Regions from separate parts of the Geobacillus sp. Y412MC52 genome, predicted to be linked through region 2. Evidence: riboswitches for the same ligand, from Rfam matches in the RefSeq annotation. Region 2 holds a riboswitch; the other holds the start of a gene.

Region 1 (7,210 bases), 210 kb from region 2:
GGCAAAGACGTTGTTCGGGTCGCGGCCAGCCCGGTTGCAGGCGACGACGTAGCATTGGTTTTCAATCGCCCGCGCCATCAAGAGCGTCCGCCAATGGTGCAGGCGGGGAAGCGGCCATTCGGCGACGACAAACAGCACTTCCGCCCCAGCCAAAGCATGGGCGCGAATCCACTCCGGAAAGCGGATGTCATAGCAAATGACCCCGGCGCATGAAAGCCCGTCGAGCGAAAACAAGCCTAAGCTGCTTCCCGGCTGCAAATACAAATGTTCATTCATCAATTGGAACAGATGGAGTTTGCTATATTCGCCGACGATTTGACCGTTCCGGTCGGCCACGATTATCGTGTTCGTCACGCCGGTTGTTGTTTTTTTAGCGACCGAGCCGGCGACGAGATGGATGCTGTGTGCTTGCGTTAGGCGGGAGGCGAACGCTTTCGCCCGTTCGGCGCCTTCGTCGGCAATCTCATCTAGGCGCGTCAAATCGTAGCCGGTCGTCCATAATTCCGGCAGCACGATGATATTCGCGCCGTCCTTGACGGCCGATTCAATGGCGCTTTCCGCGCGCCGTTCGTTTTCGTTCGGGTCGCCAAACGCAATATCAAGCTGGAGGCAGGCGATGCGGATCGTCATGAGTTTTCACCTCGAAAAAATTTTGCTTTACATTTTGCTTTTTACGATATATGATGTTGCACTAGAATTTCAAGAATTTTTTAAGAAGGTGTGGGCGATGACGATGGAAATTCCTTTTTCCGAGTTGCTTGAGCAGCTGCCAAAGCAATTTTTCGCCTCGCTTGTCGCAAAAGTCGGGGAGAAAATCAAGGCCGGATGCGACGTGATCAATTTAGGGCAAGGCAACCCGGATCAGCCGACGCCAAAGCATATCGTTGAGGCGATGCAGCGGGCGGCGGCCAATCCGAAATACCATAAATATTCGCCGTTTCAAGGCTACTTCTTTTTGAAAGAAGCCATCGCCGCGTTTTACGCGCGTGAATACGGGGTGAACATCGATCCAGACCGCGAAGTCGCCATTTTGTTCGGCGGCAAGGCCGGGCTTGTCGAACTGCCGCTTTGCCTCGTCAACCCGGGCGATGTGGTGCTTGTCCCGGACCCGGGCTATCCGGACTATTGGTCGGGGATCGCGCTTGCCCGCGCGCGGATGGAAATGATGCCGCTTGTTGCGGAAAACGGTTTTTTGCCGGACTATGAAGCCATTCCGGCGGCAGTGGCCGACCAAGCGAAGCTCATGTTTTTAAACTATCCGAACAATCCGACCGGCGCGACGGCGACAAAGGAATTTTTCGCGGAGACAGTGGCGTTTGCCGCCAAGCACGGCATTGCCGTCGTGCACGATTTCGCTTATGGGGCGATCGGCTTTGACGGCCGGAAACCGGTCAGCTTCCTGGAAGTCGATGGGGCGAAAGACGTCGGCGTCGAAATTTATACGTTTTCGAAAACATACAATATGGCCGGCTGGCGTGTGGCGTTTGCCGTCGGCAACGAGCGGATCATTCGGGCGCTTGAGCTTTTGCAGGATCATTTGTATGTCAGCTTGTTCGGCGCCATCCAGGAAGCGGCCGCCGCGGCGCTCCTTGGTCCGCAAGATTGTGTCACGGAGCTGGTCGCATTGTATGAGGCGCGCCGCAATGCGTTCATCGCTGCGCTCTGCGAGGCCGGCTGGGAGGTGCAGGCGCCATCCGGGTCGTTTTTCGCCTGGCTTCCGCTGCCAAAAGGCATATCATCCGCTGAGTTTGCCGACATGTTGCTTGAGCGGGCGCATGTCGCCGTCGCCCCAGGCATCGGGTTCGGCGAGCACGGCGAAGGGTATGTGCGCGTCGGCCTCTTGACCGATGAAGCGCGGCTTCGCGAAGCAGCGGAGCGGATCGGCCGCCTTGGATTGTTCGAAAAAAATTTTTGAAAAATGATTGACAACGCCAATCGGTGATGTCATAATTCAAAGTAAATTTGCCAATTGTTTGACAAGTGCATAAACGAGCAGGCTTTCTTATCAAGAGCAGGCGGAGGGACGAGCCCAATGAAGCCCGGCAACCGGCTTGGCGCGCGCCAAGCACGGTGCTAATTCTTGCAGCGGAAACGCTGAGAGATAAGAAGAGCGCCATGGATGAGTGACGCCTCTTCTTATGAAGAGGCGTTTTTATTTCGAGATTGAGAGGGATGAACGATGAGTGCAGTGATTGCAACGTATTTGCTTCATGATGAAACAGACATTCGGAAAAAGGCGGAAGGGATCGCGCTCGGCTTGACGGTTGGCACATGGACGGACTTGCCGGCATTAGAGCAAGAGCAGCTCCGCAAACATAAAGGGGAAGTCGTTGCGATCGAAGAGCTTGGCGAAAGCGAGCGGGTAAACGCGTATTTCGGCAAGCGGCTGAAGCGGGCGATCGTCAAAATCGCCTACCCGACAGTCAACTTCAGCGCCGATTTGCCGGCATTGTTGGTCACGACGTTCGGCAAGCTGTCGCTCGACGGTGAAGTGCGGCTGCTTGATTTAGAGTTTCCGGATGAATGGAAGCGGCAGTTTCCCGGGCCGCGCTTTGGCATCGCCGGCATTCGCGAGAAAGTCGGAGTCCATAACCGCCCATTGTTGATGAGCATTTTTAAAGGCATGATCGGCCGCGATTTGGCGTATTTGACGTCGGAATTGAAAAAACAGGCGCTCGGCGGCGTTGACTTGGTGAAAGATGACGAAATTTTGTTTGACAGCGAACTTCTTCCGTTTGAAAAGCGGATCACCGAGGGCAAGACGGCGCTTCAGGAAGTGTACGAACAAACGGGCAAGCGGACGTTGTATGCCGTCAACTTGACCGGCAAAACGTTTGCGTTAAAGGACAAAGCGAAACGAGCCGCCGAGCTTGGCGCTGATGTGCTGTTGTTTAACGTCTTCGCTTATGGGCTTGATGTGCTGCAAGCGTTGCGTGAAGACGAGGAGATTGCGCTGCCGATTATGGCTCACCCGGCGTTCAGCGGCGCCGTTACGCCGTCGGAGTTTTATGGGGTGGCTCCTTCGCTTTGGCTTGGAAAGCTTTTGCGGCTCGCCGGCGCCGACTTTGTCCTGTTCCCGTCGCCGTATGGCAGCGTCGCCTTGGAGCGTGAGCAGGCGCTTGGCATCGCAAGGGCGCTCACCGACGACCAAGAGCCGTTCGCTCGGGCATTTCCGGTTCCGTCGGCCGGCATTCACCCGGGATTGGTGCCGCTCCTTGTCCGCGATTTCGGCCTTGACAGCATCGTCAACGCCGGCGGCGGCATCCACGGCCATCCGGACGGGGCGATCGGTGGCGGACGGGCGTTTCGCGCGGCGATCGACGCGGTGCTGGCCGGCCGTCCGCTGCGTGCGGCGGCAGCAGAAAACGAAGCGCTGCAAAAAGCGATCGACCGCTGGGGCGTCGTTGAGGTGGAAGCATGACGAAACAGCTCGTTCTCTTTTGTGATTTTGACGGCACCATTACGGAAAACGACAACATCATCGCGATTATGAAACAGTTCGCCCCGCCGGAGTGGGAGGCGTTAAAAGACGACATTCTCGCTGAGCGCATTTCTGTTCAGGAAGGAGTCGGGAAGATGTTTTCCCTCCTTCCGTCCACGTTGAAGGATGAAATTGTGGATTTCCTGCGGCGCACCGCTCGGTTGCGCGCGGGATTCCGAGAGTTTGTCGCGTTTACGAAAGAGCGGGGAATCCCGCTTTATATCGTCAGCGGCGGCATCGACTTTTTCGTCTATCCGCTGCTTGAAGGGCTCATTGAACCGGAGCGCATTTTTTGCAACGGCTCTGATTTCAGCGGCGAGACCATTCGCATTACATGGCCGCATGCGTGCGACGTTGAATGCCAAAACGGCTGCGGCTGCTGCAAGCCATCGCTCCTTCGCAAGCTTGCCCGCCCGGACGGATACCATGTCGTCATTGGCGATTCGATTACGGATTTAGCGGTGGCGAAGCAAGCGGATTACGTGCTGGCGCGCGATTTTCTGCTCCAAAAATGCCAAGAGCTCGGCTTGCCGCATGCGCCGTTTGCGACGTTTTTTGACGTGATTGATGCGTTGCAGCGAATGGAGGTGATCGTATGAGCATCGTCGTGAAAAAGTGGAACGAGCTCGCGGAAGTGAAAGCCGAGCTCGCCGCCCGCGACTGGTTTTTCGCGACAAGCGGCAATTTGTCGATCAAGGTGACGGACGACCCATTGACGTTTTTGGTGACAGCGAGCGGCAAGGATAAGCGGAAGCAAACAGACGAGGATTTTCTGCTCGTTGACGCCGCCGGAAAACCGGCGGAGGAAACAAACTTGAAGCCCTCGGCCGAGACGCTCTTGCACGCGGAAATTTACGGACGGACGAATGCCGGCTGCGTCTTGCACGTTCATACTGTCGACAACAACTTGATTTCTGAACTGTATGCGCAAAACGGGGAAGCGGTCTTTTCCGGCCAGGAAATCATCAAGGCGTTCGGCATTTGGGAGGAAAATGCCGCAGTGCGCATCCCGATCATTGACAATTACGCCGACATTCCGACGCTCGCTCGGGAGTTTGCGAACTATATCCATGGCGACGCCGGCGCGGTGTTGATCCAAAACCACGGCATCACGGTCTGGGGGCGTACAGCGTTTGAAGCGAAAAAACATTTGGAGGCATGGGAGTTTTTGTTCCGCTGGCAGGTGAAGCGGCTGCTTTTGCAGCGGGCCGGCCTGCCGGTTGGCTAATCCATATACATTTTTCCAAAGGAGGATGTGAACAATGGCCGTCATCAAAGTGAGAAAAACGGGTCAAGTGATTGAAGGAGAAGACAATGTGCGCGCGTTTTTGAACAGTCAAGGGGTGTTGTATGAACATTGGGACATCACGAAACTGCCGGAGCATTTGCGTGACAAATACGTACTCACGGATGAAGAAAAAAATGAAATTTTAGCGGCGTTCAAAGATGAAATTGAAGATTTGGCGGCGCGCCGCGGCTACAAAACGTGGGATATCGTCGCTCTGTCCGACGCGACGCCGAACTTGGATGAACTGCTGAAAAAATTTGAACAAGTGCACATCCATACGGAAGATGAAGTGCGCGCCATTACGGCCGGCCATGGCATTTTCATCATCAAAGGCGACAAAGAAACCGGCTATTTTGATGTAGAGCTTGAAGCCGGCGACGTCATTTCCGTGCCGGAAGGGAATCCGCATTACTTTACGCTCATGGATGACCGTCGGGTCGTTGCGGTGCGCTTGTTTATCGACCCGTCCGGCTGGGTCGCTCATCCATATGAAGAAAAAGAGGAAGCCGTCCAATAACAACGGACACCCCGCTGCTTATATACAGGCGGCGGGGTTGTTTCCGTTAAAACGATTGTGTTAGAAAAATCATAAACAAAATGCCGACAATAAACGCATACGTCGATGTCCGTTCATTTCCATCGCCATGGCTTTCGGGAATGAGCTCTTTGTAAATGATAAACAGCATCGCCCCCGCGGCGAACGCCAGCCCGTACGGAACGAGCTCACGAAAAAGGGAGGTTAAGTAAAAACCAAGCAGCGATGTGACGATTTCCACCGCACCGGTCAACGTGGCGATCAGAAACGCCTTCAAGCGCCCGATTTGCTGGTTGATTAAAAACAAAGCGACCAAAAACCCTTCCGGTGCATTTTGCAAGCCAATCGCCAGGGCGATTAAATTGCCGATTTGCGAAGAGCTGTCCGAGGCGTAGCTCACCCCGACCGACAGTCCTTCAGGCAAATTGTGCAAGGCGATGGCGGCAATAATGAGCATCGCTTTTTCATCAAATTGCAAGCCGCTTTTTGTATGTTCCAAGTCAATATGAGGGACGGTCCTTTCAAGCAACGTCAATACGAAAACCCCCGCTGCCAGCCCAATCACAAGCGCCCAAAAGCCGCCGGACCGCAATGCTTCTGGGATGAGGCTCATCATCGAAGCCGCCATCATAATGCCGGCGGAAAAGGCCAGCAGTACGTCACGCCACCGGTGGGTGAGCGATTTGGCCATAAACAAAATCGGCACGGCGCCAAGCCCGGTGGACAAGGCGGAAAGCACGCTTCCAACCAACACTTGGTTCATCCACTTCCCTCCCTGACATCTTTTCTCCTTCTTCACATATGCATCATTCAGCGGAATGTGACAGTCGCCCAAGCGCCGACATTATAATAAATTTATCATAGCCGAAGGAAAAGCCGTGAACCAGGAAAATGCATCATCGCAAACAAAAAACGGTTGCCCGGGAATTCGCTGTTCCAGTATAATGAAAGTAAGAAAATGTCAACTTTAAAGGGTTGGATGCTATGGAACAAAAGGAACAGGCGTTGCAGCAGTCATTAAAATTATTCATCGTGTTATCGCGGGCATATCGATCGGTCAGCGACCAAGTAAACAAGTCGATTCAATCGTTCGGCGTGAATCCGACCGAATTTGCGGTGCTCGAACTGCTTTACCATAAAGGCGATCAGCCGCTCCAGCAAATCGGGGAAAAAATTTTGCTCGCCAGCGGCAGCATCACGTATGTCATCGACAAGCTTGAAAATAAAGGCTTGATCATCCGCCGCGCCTGTGAGCGGGATCGCCGCGTGACGTATGCGTCGATCACCGACAGCGGCCGGCAGTTCATCCAGCGCGTGTTTCCCGAACATGCCGAGACCATCCATGAAACGGTGGCGGCCCTGACGCCGGAAGAAAAGGAACAGGCCATCGTGTTGCTGAAAAAATTAGGCTACGGCGCAAAAAGCAGAGACTGACCTCGCGTCAGTCTCTTTAATTTTTCCGAAAATGGATACGTTATATAAAGAACATAACACTGCAAGAAAAAGGAGAGATCACCATTGATGATTCCTGTTGGGGTGTCCAACCGCCACATTCATTTATCGAAAGAGCATATGGCGGCGCTGTTTGGCGAAGGCGCCGAGCTGACGGTGCTCAAGCCGTTGTCGCAGCCCGGACAGTTCGCCGCCAAGGAAACGGTGACGGTCGAAGGGCCGAAAGGGAAAATTGAAAACGTCCGCGTCCTCGGACCGGTCCGTTCGCTGACGCAGCTTGAAATTTCGAAAACCGACAGCTTCAAGCTTGGCGTCGCGCCCCCGGTCCGCTTATCCGGCGATATTGACGGAACGCCAGGCATTACGATTCACGGGCCGAAGGGGACGGTGACCGTCGACAAAGGGGTGATCATTGCCAAGCGGCACATTCATATGACGCCGAAAGATGCGGAAA
Region 2 (7,210 bases):
GCCGGCGGGCTGAATCCAGCGGCGCTCTTTCGCTTCGGCGAGCAGTTCGTCGACGACCGCTTTTAACGCCAACGCTTTTTCGTCTTTCTCTTCAAGCAGCCGTTTCACTTTTCCTTTCAAGCCGAGGTGGTGGCCGAGCACCATTTGCCAGTTGACGTACGGCAAAATGTGGTCAAGCGGCACATTTCGCAGCGCGTGGCGCTCGAGATCGGCCGGGATGTAGACGGGAACGTCGGTCGAGACGGTCGATTTGACCGCTGTGACCACCGTCGTTTGCCGCGTTGGCTCGCTTTCGGCCGTTTCTTTTTTCTTGTAGTCAATCTCGCCCTGCTGGATTTGGTTGGCAAGGGCGAGCCCGTCCATGGCGTCTTTCGCGTACAAGACAACGCCGTCGTACTCGGGCGCGATTTTGTTTTCCGTAAATTTGCGCGTCAAGGCGGCGCCGCCGACTAAAATCGGGGTCGAGATGCCCGCTTGGCGCAAGTCTTGGGCGGTGACGACCATCTGTTGAGCCGATTTCACAAGCAAGCCCGACAACCCGATGATGTCCGGCTGATGTTCGCGCACCGCTTCAATGAGTTGCTGCGGAGCGACTTTAATGCCGAGGTCGATCACCTCGTAGCCGTTGTTGCTTAAAATGATGTCGACCAAGTTTTTGCCGATGTCATGCACATCGCCTTTGACGGTGGCGAGAATGACTTTTCCTTTTGTGCTTCCTTCTTTCTTTTCCATATACGGCTCTAAAAAGGCGACCGCTGCTTTCATCACTTCCGCGCTTTGCAATACTTCAGCGACGATGAGCTGGTTGTTGTTGAACAGCCGCCCGACTTCATCCATGCCGGCCATGAGCGGACCGTTGATGATGGACAGCGGATCGGAGTAGGTCTCAAGCGCCTTTTCCAAATCGGGAATGAGCCCGTCTTTCGACCCTTCAATAACGTAGCGGGCGAGCCGCTCTTCCAAGCTCAAGTTCGTCTGCGCCGGTTTGGCGGCGGTGATTTTGCTTCGGTAAAATTCGATAAAGGCGTTTAATGTTTCGTCGTTTGTGTCAAAAAGAAGCGCCTCAGCCATTCGCACTTCCTCTTCCGGAATCGAGGCGAACCGCTCCAATTTCTCGGTGTTGACGATGGCGTAATCGAGCCCGGCTTGCGTGCAATGGTACAAAAAGACGGAGTTGAGCACCTCGCGTCCGGCCGGCGGCAAGCCGAACGAGACGTTGCTGATGCCAAGCATCGTCAAGCAATGAGGCAGCCGCTCTTTAATGAGGCGGATGCCCTCAATGGTTTCTTTCGCCGCGCCGATGTATTGCTCATCGCCGGTGCCGACCGGGAAGACGAGCGGGTCGAAAATGATGTCGCGCTCGGGGACGCCGTAGCGGTTCACCAGCAAGTCATACGAACGCAAGGCGATTTCAAGTTTCCGCTCAGCGGTGACGGCCATTCCCTGTTCATCGATCGTGCCGACGACGACGGCGGCGCCGTATTGATGAAGCAGCGGCACGACTTTTGCAAACCGCTCCTCGCCGTCTTCCAAGTTGATCGAGTTAATGATCGCTTTTCCTTGCGAATAGGTGAGGGCGCGTTCAATGACGCGCTCGTCGGTCGAATCGATGACAAGCGGCACTTTCACTTTTTTCACGACTTCGCGGACGAACTGCTCCATGTCATGGAGTTCGTCGCGGTCTGGGTCGGCGAGGCAAATGTCGATGACATGGGCGCCGTTTTTCACTTGGGCGCGGGCGATTTCCGCCGCTTCTTCGTATTTCCCTTCGGCGATGAGGCGCTTGAATTTGCGCGAGCCGATCACGTTTGTCCGCTCGCCGACAAAGAGCGGGCGCATCGTTTCATCATAGATGAGCGCCTCGATGCCGGAAACGGCGTGGACATCAAACGAAGACGGAATCGCCCGCGGCGGGAGATCACGCACCGCTTCAGCAATGGCGCGGATATGATCCGGCGTCGTGCCGCAACACCCGCCGACGATGTTGATCCATCCCTTTTCGGCAAAGCGGCGGATTTTCTCTGCCAGCATATTCGGCGTTTCATGATAGTGGCCTTCCTCATCCGGCAGACCGGCGTTCGGGTAGCAGCTGACCGCCGTGTCAGCGAGCGAGGCGAGCGTGCGCAAATGGTCGGTCATAAACTCCGGACCGGTTGCGCAGTTTAAGCCGACGGCGATCGGCTTCATATGGCGCACCGAGATGAAAAACGCATCGATCGCCTGCCCGGCGAGCGTCGTGCCCATCGGTTCGATCGTGCCGGAAATCATGAGCGGCACGCGGCGGCCGACCGCTTCAAACGCCCTCGAAATGCCGAGAAAACCGGCTTTGACATTCAGCGTATCTTGGCACGTCTCGAGTAGGAGAAGGTCGACGCCTCCTAAGAGCAATCCGCGCGCTTGTTCTTCGTAGGCGGCGACGAGTTCTTCAAACGTTGCGCCGCCTGTCACCGACAACGTTTTCGTCGTCGGCCCCATCGAACCGGCGACAAAGCGCGGCCAGTCCGGGGTGGAGAACGACTCAGCCGTTTGTTTGGCGAGTTTGGCCGCTTCGATGTTCAGCTCAAGCGCCAAATGACCGAGGCCATATTCGTCAAGCACGATGCGTGTCGCTCCGAACGTGTTCGTTTCAATGATATCAGCACCGGCTTCTAGGTACGCTTCATGAATGCGGCGGATGACATGCGGGGCGGTGAGGGTCAAATATTCGTTGCACCCTTCATACGCCTCGCCGCCAAAGTCGGCGGCCGATAGGTTGGCGCTTTGGATCATCGTGCCCATGGCGCCATCGATGACAAGAATTTTTCTTTGCAGTTGCTGTTCTAAGGTGACGTTAGCCATGAACAACCTTCCTTTCTTTGGCGGCCGCTTCTTTTTCGTGAATGTAGCGGACAAGCTCGACCGTCATGTCGTAGCGCAAGAACGGCGTGATCAAATAAATGCCGTTAAACAAATCAAACGCAGCGTCAATGAGCGATTTGGCGATAGCGATGCCTTCCTTGGCTGCTTGCACCGGGTCGCCGCTGCAGGCGGCCATGCGGGCGCGAATCTCGTCAGAGAGCGTAATGCCCGGCACTTCATGATGCAAAAAGTCGGCGTTGCGCGCGCTCACAAGCGGCATAATGCCGATGTAAATCGGCGTGTCAAGATGCTTGGTCGCTTCGTGCACTTCAACGATTTTCTCTTCCGAGTAAATCGGCTGGGTCAAGAAATAATGGGCGCCGCATTGGATTTTTTTCTCCATCCGCTCGACCGCTTTGTCCAAATGGCGGACGTTCGGGTTGAACGCAGCGCCGATCGAGAAGTTCGCTTTTTGCCCAAGCGGTTTGCCCGAGTACGACAGCCCTTCGTTAAACTGGCGGATCAAGCGGATCAAATCGAACGATGATAAGTCGTACACGGACGTTGCCCCTGGAAAATCGCCGATTTTCGACGGGTCGCCGGTAATGGCGAGCACATCGGTGATGCCGAGCGTATGCAAGCCCATCAAATGCGACTGCAAGCCGATCAAATTGCGATCGCGGCATGTAATATGCACGAGCGGGCGGATGCCGAGTTGCTCCTTGATGATCGTGGCGACAGCGGCGTTGCTGATGCGCGGCGTGGCGAGCGAGTTGTCGGCCAACGTCAGCGCATCGATGCCGGCGTCATGGAGCGCTTTCGCCCCGGCAAGAAACTTGTCAATCCCCAATTTTTTCGGCGGATCCAGCTCCACAATGACCGAGCGGTGCGTGCGGGCAAGCTCGGGAAGGGGAGATGGGGCGGGCCGCTCCGCTTGCACTGATACAGACACCGCGCGCCGTTTCACCGTTTTTTCCGTCACCGGCGTTCGGTCGGAGAGCGCTTTTGCCATCGCTTCGATATGTTTCGGCGTCGTGCCGCAGCACCCGCCGATCAAGCGCACCCCTTGGTCGCGGAACGCTTTGGCCGTTTCCTCGAAATATTCAGCGTTCGTCTCATAGACAAGCCGCCCATCGCGGTAATCCGGAAGGCTGGCGTTCGGATACGCCGACAAAAACGCTCGATTTGGCAGCGGCACTTCCTCGAGCGACCGAAGCATATGATATGGACCGAGACGACAGTTCAGTCCGACGACATCGGCCCCGAGCGCCTCTAGGCGGGCAAGGGCGTCCGCGAGCGGCGTGCCATCTTGCAAGACGCCGACTTCATGGAGCGAGACGTGAGCGATAATCGGCAAGTCGGTCTCTTTGCGGGCGATGGCAAGCACCGTCTCCAACTCTTCCAAATCGTAATACGTCTCGAGCAGCACGCCGTCGACCCCTTCAGCGAGCAGGACAAACAGCTGCTCGCGAAACGTCCGCTTCACTTCTTCGAGCGTGACGACGCTTTTGTTTAACGTGCGCAGCCCCCCGATCGTCCCGAGCACGTATGCCCGTCCGTTCGCCGCTTGCCTGGCGAGCCGCACCGCCGCGCGGTTGATGGCCGGCACCTCATCTTCAAGGCCGTAGCGGGCGAGTTTCACATAGTTGGCGCCGTATGTATTCGTCTGAATGACGTCGGCGCCCGCGGCGATATACGCTTCATGAATATGGACGATTTCATCTGGATTGGATAGATTCAATTCTTCAAAACAACGGTCAATGCCGTGCGAATATAAAAGCGTTCCCATCGCCCCGTCGGCGATGAGAATGCGCTCTTTCAACTCATCCAGCAATCCCACGTTCGATTCCCCCGTTTCTCCGTAGTAAAAGAAAAAAGCCTTCTATAAGAAGAAGACTTTTCATTCGCTTCTTCTTATCTTCCAGGCTTCCGCCTGTCTGGATTTAGCACCTTGGCCGCGGGCCAGGTTGCTGAGGGTTCACCGGGCCAGTCCCTCCCCCTCTCTTGATAAGAATGTCCGTATGCAATTGTGCGGCAGCGTTTTGATGATTACTATATAATTTAATGTATTTTTCGAAATTATTCAATACGGTGAAGCAAGGAAATTTCAAAAAAGAATTTCTCGGATCAACGGAGAAGCTCTTTTCCACATTGGGGGCAAAATTGGAAATCGCGCTGCACATGCCCGCCGCAATGAGGGCAATGCTTGTTTGGCTGTTTATGGCTTCCAAATCGGACGTTCAGCGGGTCGGGCTCTTCCTCGCTGTCGACAATGTCCAATAAGGACATGCGTTGTTTTCCCATCGCATTTTTGTAATGGTAAATCCCTTGAAATACGCCGATGGCGATGACGACAAGGCCGAAAAACGGAAAAAAGCGGGCGGCGGGAAACGGCGAGTTCGCGGTGATGGAGAATGCCATCACCATCCAAAAGATGCCGAACAACACAGCGGCGATGCTGCCGAAGAGTCCTTGCATCGACGGGCCGCGGCCGGGTTTGATGCTTTTCAACTGGATTCCTCCTTAATTCGTTTCATGTTGGTTGGGATTATTATATCATATGATGATGTAGGGAACATGGGATGCCCTAATAAAAAAGAATCATTGAATCTCCTCCCTTGCCTTGTACAAATCTCTTAAAAGCATCTCTGTTTCATTCCAATAGCACGAAATATGTCGAAATGTGCTAAAAAAAAGATAAAATCGTCGAACGGTTTCTCTTTTTTTTTTTGTGAGAGTCAAGGTATATAATTAAAATGGATGATATTAACAAGGAATTTAATAGAAACCGCATCGCAGACAGGAGTGAAGTGGGTGAAAAAATGGTCATGGCCGTATTTTATTCTGATTAGTCTGCCGTTTGTCGTGTTTATTGTGCTTGCTTTTGGCTTAAAAGCGGCCGGGACGCCAATATGGAAAAAAATGGTGTTGATTGCGTCAGTTTTGATCTACGGGATGGTGTATTCCCGTTTATTGCGGAAGATAAAATGAGGAATGTTCTTGAAAGGAGGTGATAGGTTATGAGTTTGCTAGCGCTTGTTGCCGGGACGCTCGGCGTGTCGCAGGCAGTCGCTACGACGGTTGTTTCGATTGTGCTGACCGGCTCCACGCTTATTTCTATTATTCTTGGGATCACCGCTATTTTGTCAGGTGGAGTCGACGCCATTTTGGAAATTGGGTGGTCAGCTTTTGTCGCGACGGTGAAAAAAAATAGTGGCTGAACGAGGAAAAGCAGCGGCGATTGCATGGTAAAAGGCAAAACGGCAGAGGAAAAACTCCCTGCCGTTCCTAATGAGTAAATCAATGTGGGGGAAGAGAAGTGAAACTCGTATGGCTGTTATATCAACAACGACAACGAAGTAGTTTGGCGCCGTTGCAGAAAAAATCGCCTTTTTCTCCGAAGATGACCATGTTCTTGGTGGAAGCGGCGAAATGGCTTGTTTCGGGGATATTGGTTGTGATCATTTGCACTCGATCATTTATCATGTTTCGTCCTTCTGCGATCATGGCGTTTCTCTTTTTTATGTCTGTCAGTCCTTTAATAGGAGTTTTGCTTGAATCCAAAGAGGCATTGCAACGTCAATATCATTATCATTATGTGCGTCTGTCTGGGGTGCGGGATGACGAGGTATGGCAGCGATTGCTCAAAATCCACTATGCTGTGTCCCTTTTGCGGCTATTGCCGATTTGGTTGCCTCCTTCAATTGGATTGATGGTGATGTTCGGGATCACAGGCGCATCATTAGTATGGTTTGGACAAACGATGTTGTTGCTTCTTTATGTGACATCGCATATAGTGCGTGGCTCAACTTTTAGAGCGATGGGCGCATTTTCTGCCTTTTTCTTTCGAATGGCATCATTCGCGATTGGTTATGTCGTGCTTGCGGCGATTGTGCCGTTGCTGCAATTGTCCCGCCAAGCGGTTCGAATGTATGGGCTGTCGCTTTCTTATCTTGCGTATATGGATGGTTATGTTGCTCATTGGCAACAGCTGTTTTATGAACGCATGACAAGTTGGGGGGAAGGGTGGTCATTTTCAAGTACAACTTTATCATTCATCGGTGCTGGATTCGCTCTGTTGGCTTTGATTTGCTTTCCTTTCACTCGTGCGTCTCATTCTGACAAGGCAGCGTACATGCTATATTCATGGCATCAACGTGTCATTGAGTCGTTAAAAATTCGCAGCACGAATAATGCAATTTTATATAAAGATCTTTGTCTGTTAACACGCCAAGCCCGTGAGTTGACGAAACCGCCTTGGTCGCTATTTTTGCCGGGGGAATGGTTTTTGGTTGCGGGAGCGAATTTGGCTCTGTTGCCGATCGTTCATAACGGGTCGATCATTTTGTTTTTGTTTATGTTTGAAATGTAT

Evidence for each region. A riboswitch is a leader RNA that binds a small molecule or an ion and turns the genes downstream of it on or off. The one in region 2 is predicted to bind S-adenosylmethionine.
Region 1: another riboswitch for S-adenosylmethionine. It lies ahead of mtnW (2,3-diketo-5-methylthiopentyl-1-phosphate enolase); the one in region 2 lies ahead of GYMC52_RS03550 (bifunctional homocysteine S-methyltransferase/methylenetetrahydrofolate reductase).

Annotation. Positions count from the first base shown of each region.
Region 1 is NC_014915.1:907,941-915,150, forward strand. Features, by position in the region: gene GYMC52_RS04600 (carbon-nitrogen family hydrolase) at 1-630, opposite strand, end outside; gene GYMC52_RS04605 (pyridoxal phosphate-dependent aminotransferase) at 728-1,915, shown strand; SAM riboswitch class I at 2,000-2,108, shown strand; gene mtnW (2,3-diketo-5-methylthiopentyl-1-phosphate enolase) at 2,180-3,421, shown strand; gene mtnX (2-hydroxy-3-keto-5-methylthiopentenyl-1-phosphate phosphatase) at 3,418-4,080, shown strand; gene GYMC52_RS04620 (methylthioribulose 1-phosphate dehydratase) at 4,077-4,709, shown strand; gene GYMC52_RS04625 (1,2-dihydroxy-3-keto-5-methylthiopentene dioxygenase) at 4,744-5,286, shown strand; gene GYMC52_RS04630 (ZIP family metal transporter) at 5,333-6,067, opposite strand; gene GYMC52_RS04635 (MarR family winged helix-turn-helix transcriptional regulator) at 6,289-6,738, shown strand; gene GYMC52_RS04640 (phosphate propanoyltransferase) at 6,826-7,210, shown strand, end outside.
Region 2 is NC_014915.1:696,146-703,355, forward strand. Features, by position in the region: gene metH (methionine synthase) at 1-2,838, opposite strand, end outside; gene GYMC52_RS03550 (bifunctional homocysteine S-methyltransferase/methylenetetrahydrofolate reductase) at 2,831-4,678, opposite strand; SAM riboswitch class I at 4,750-4,852, opposite strand; gene GYMC52_RS03555 (zinc ribbon domain-containing protein) at 4,966-5,349, opposite strand; gene GYMC52_RS19690 (hypothetical protein) at 5,653-5,829, shown strand; gene GYMC52_RS03560 (uberolysin/carnocyclin family circular bacteriocin) at 5,859-6,059, shown strand; gene GYMC52_RS03565 (hypothetical protein) at 6,389-7,210, shown strand, end outside.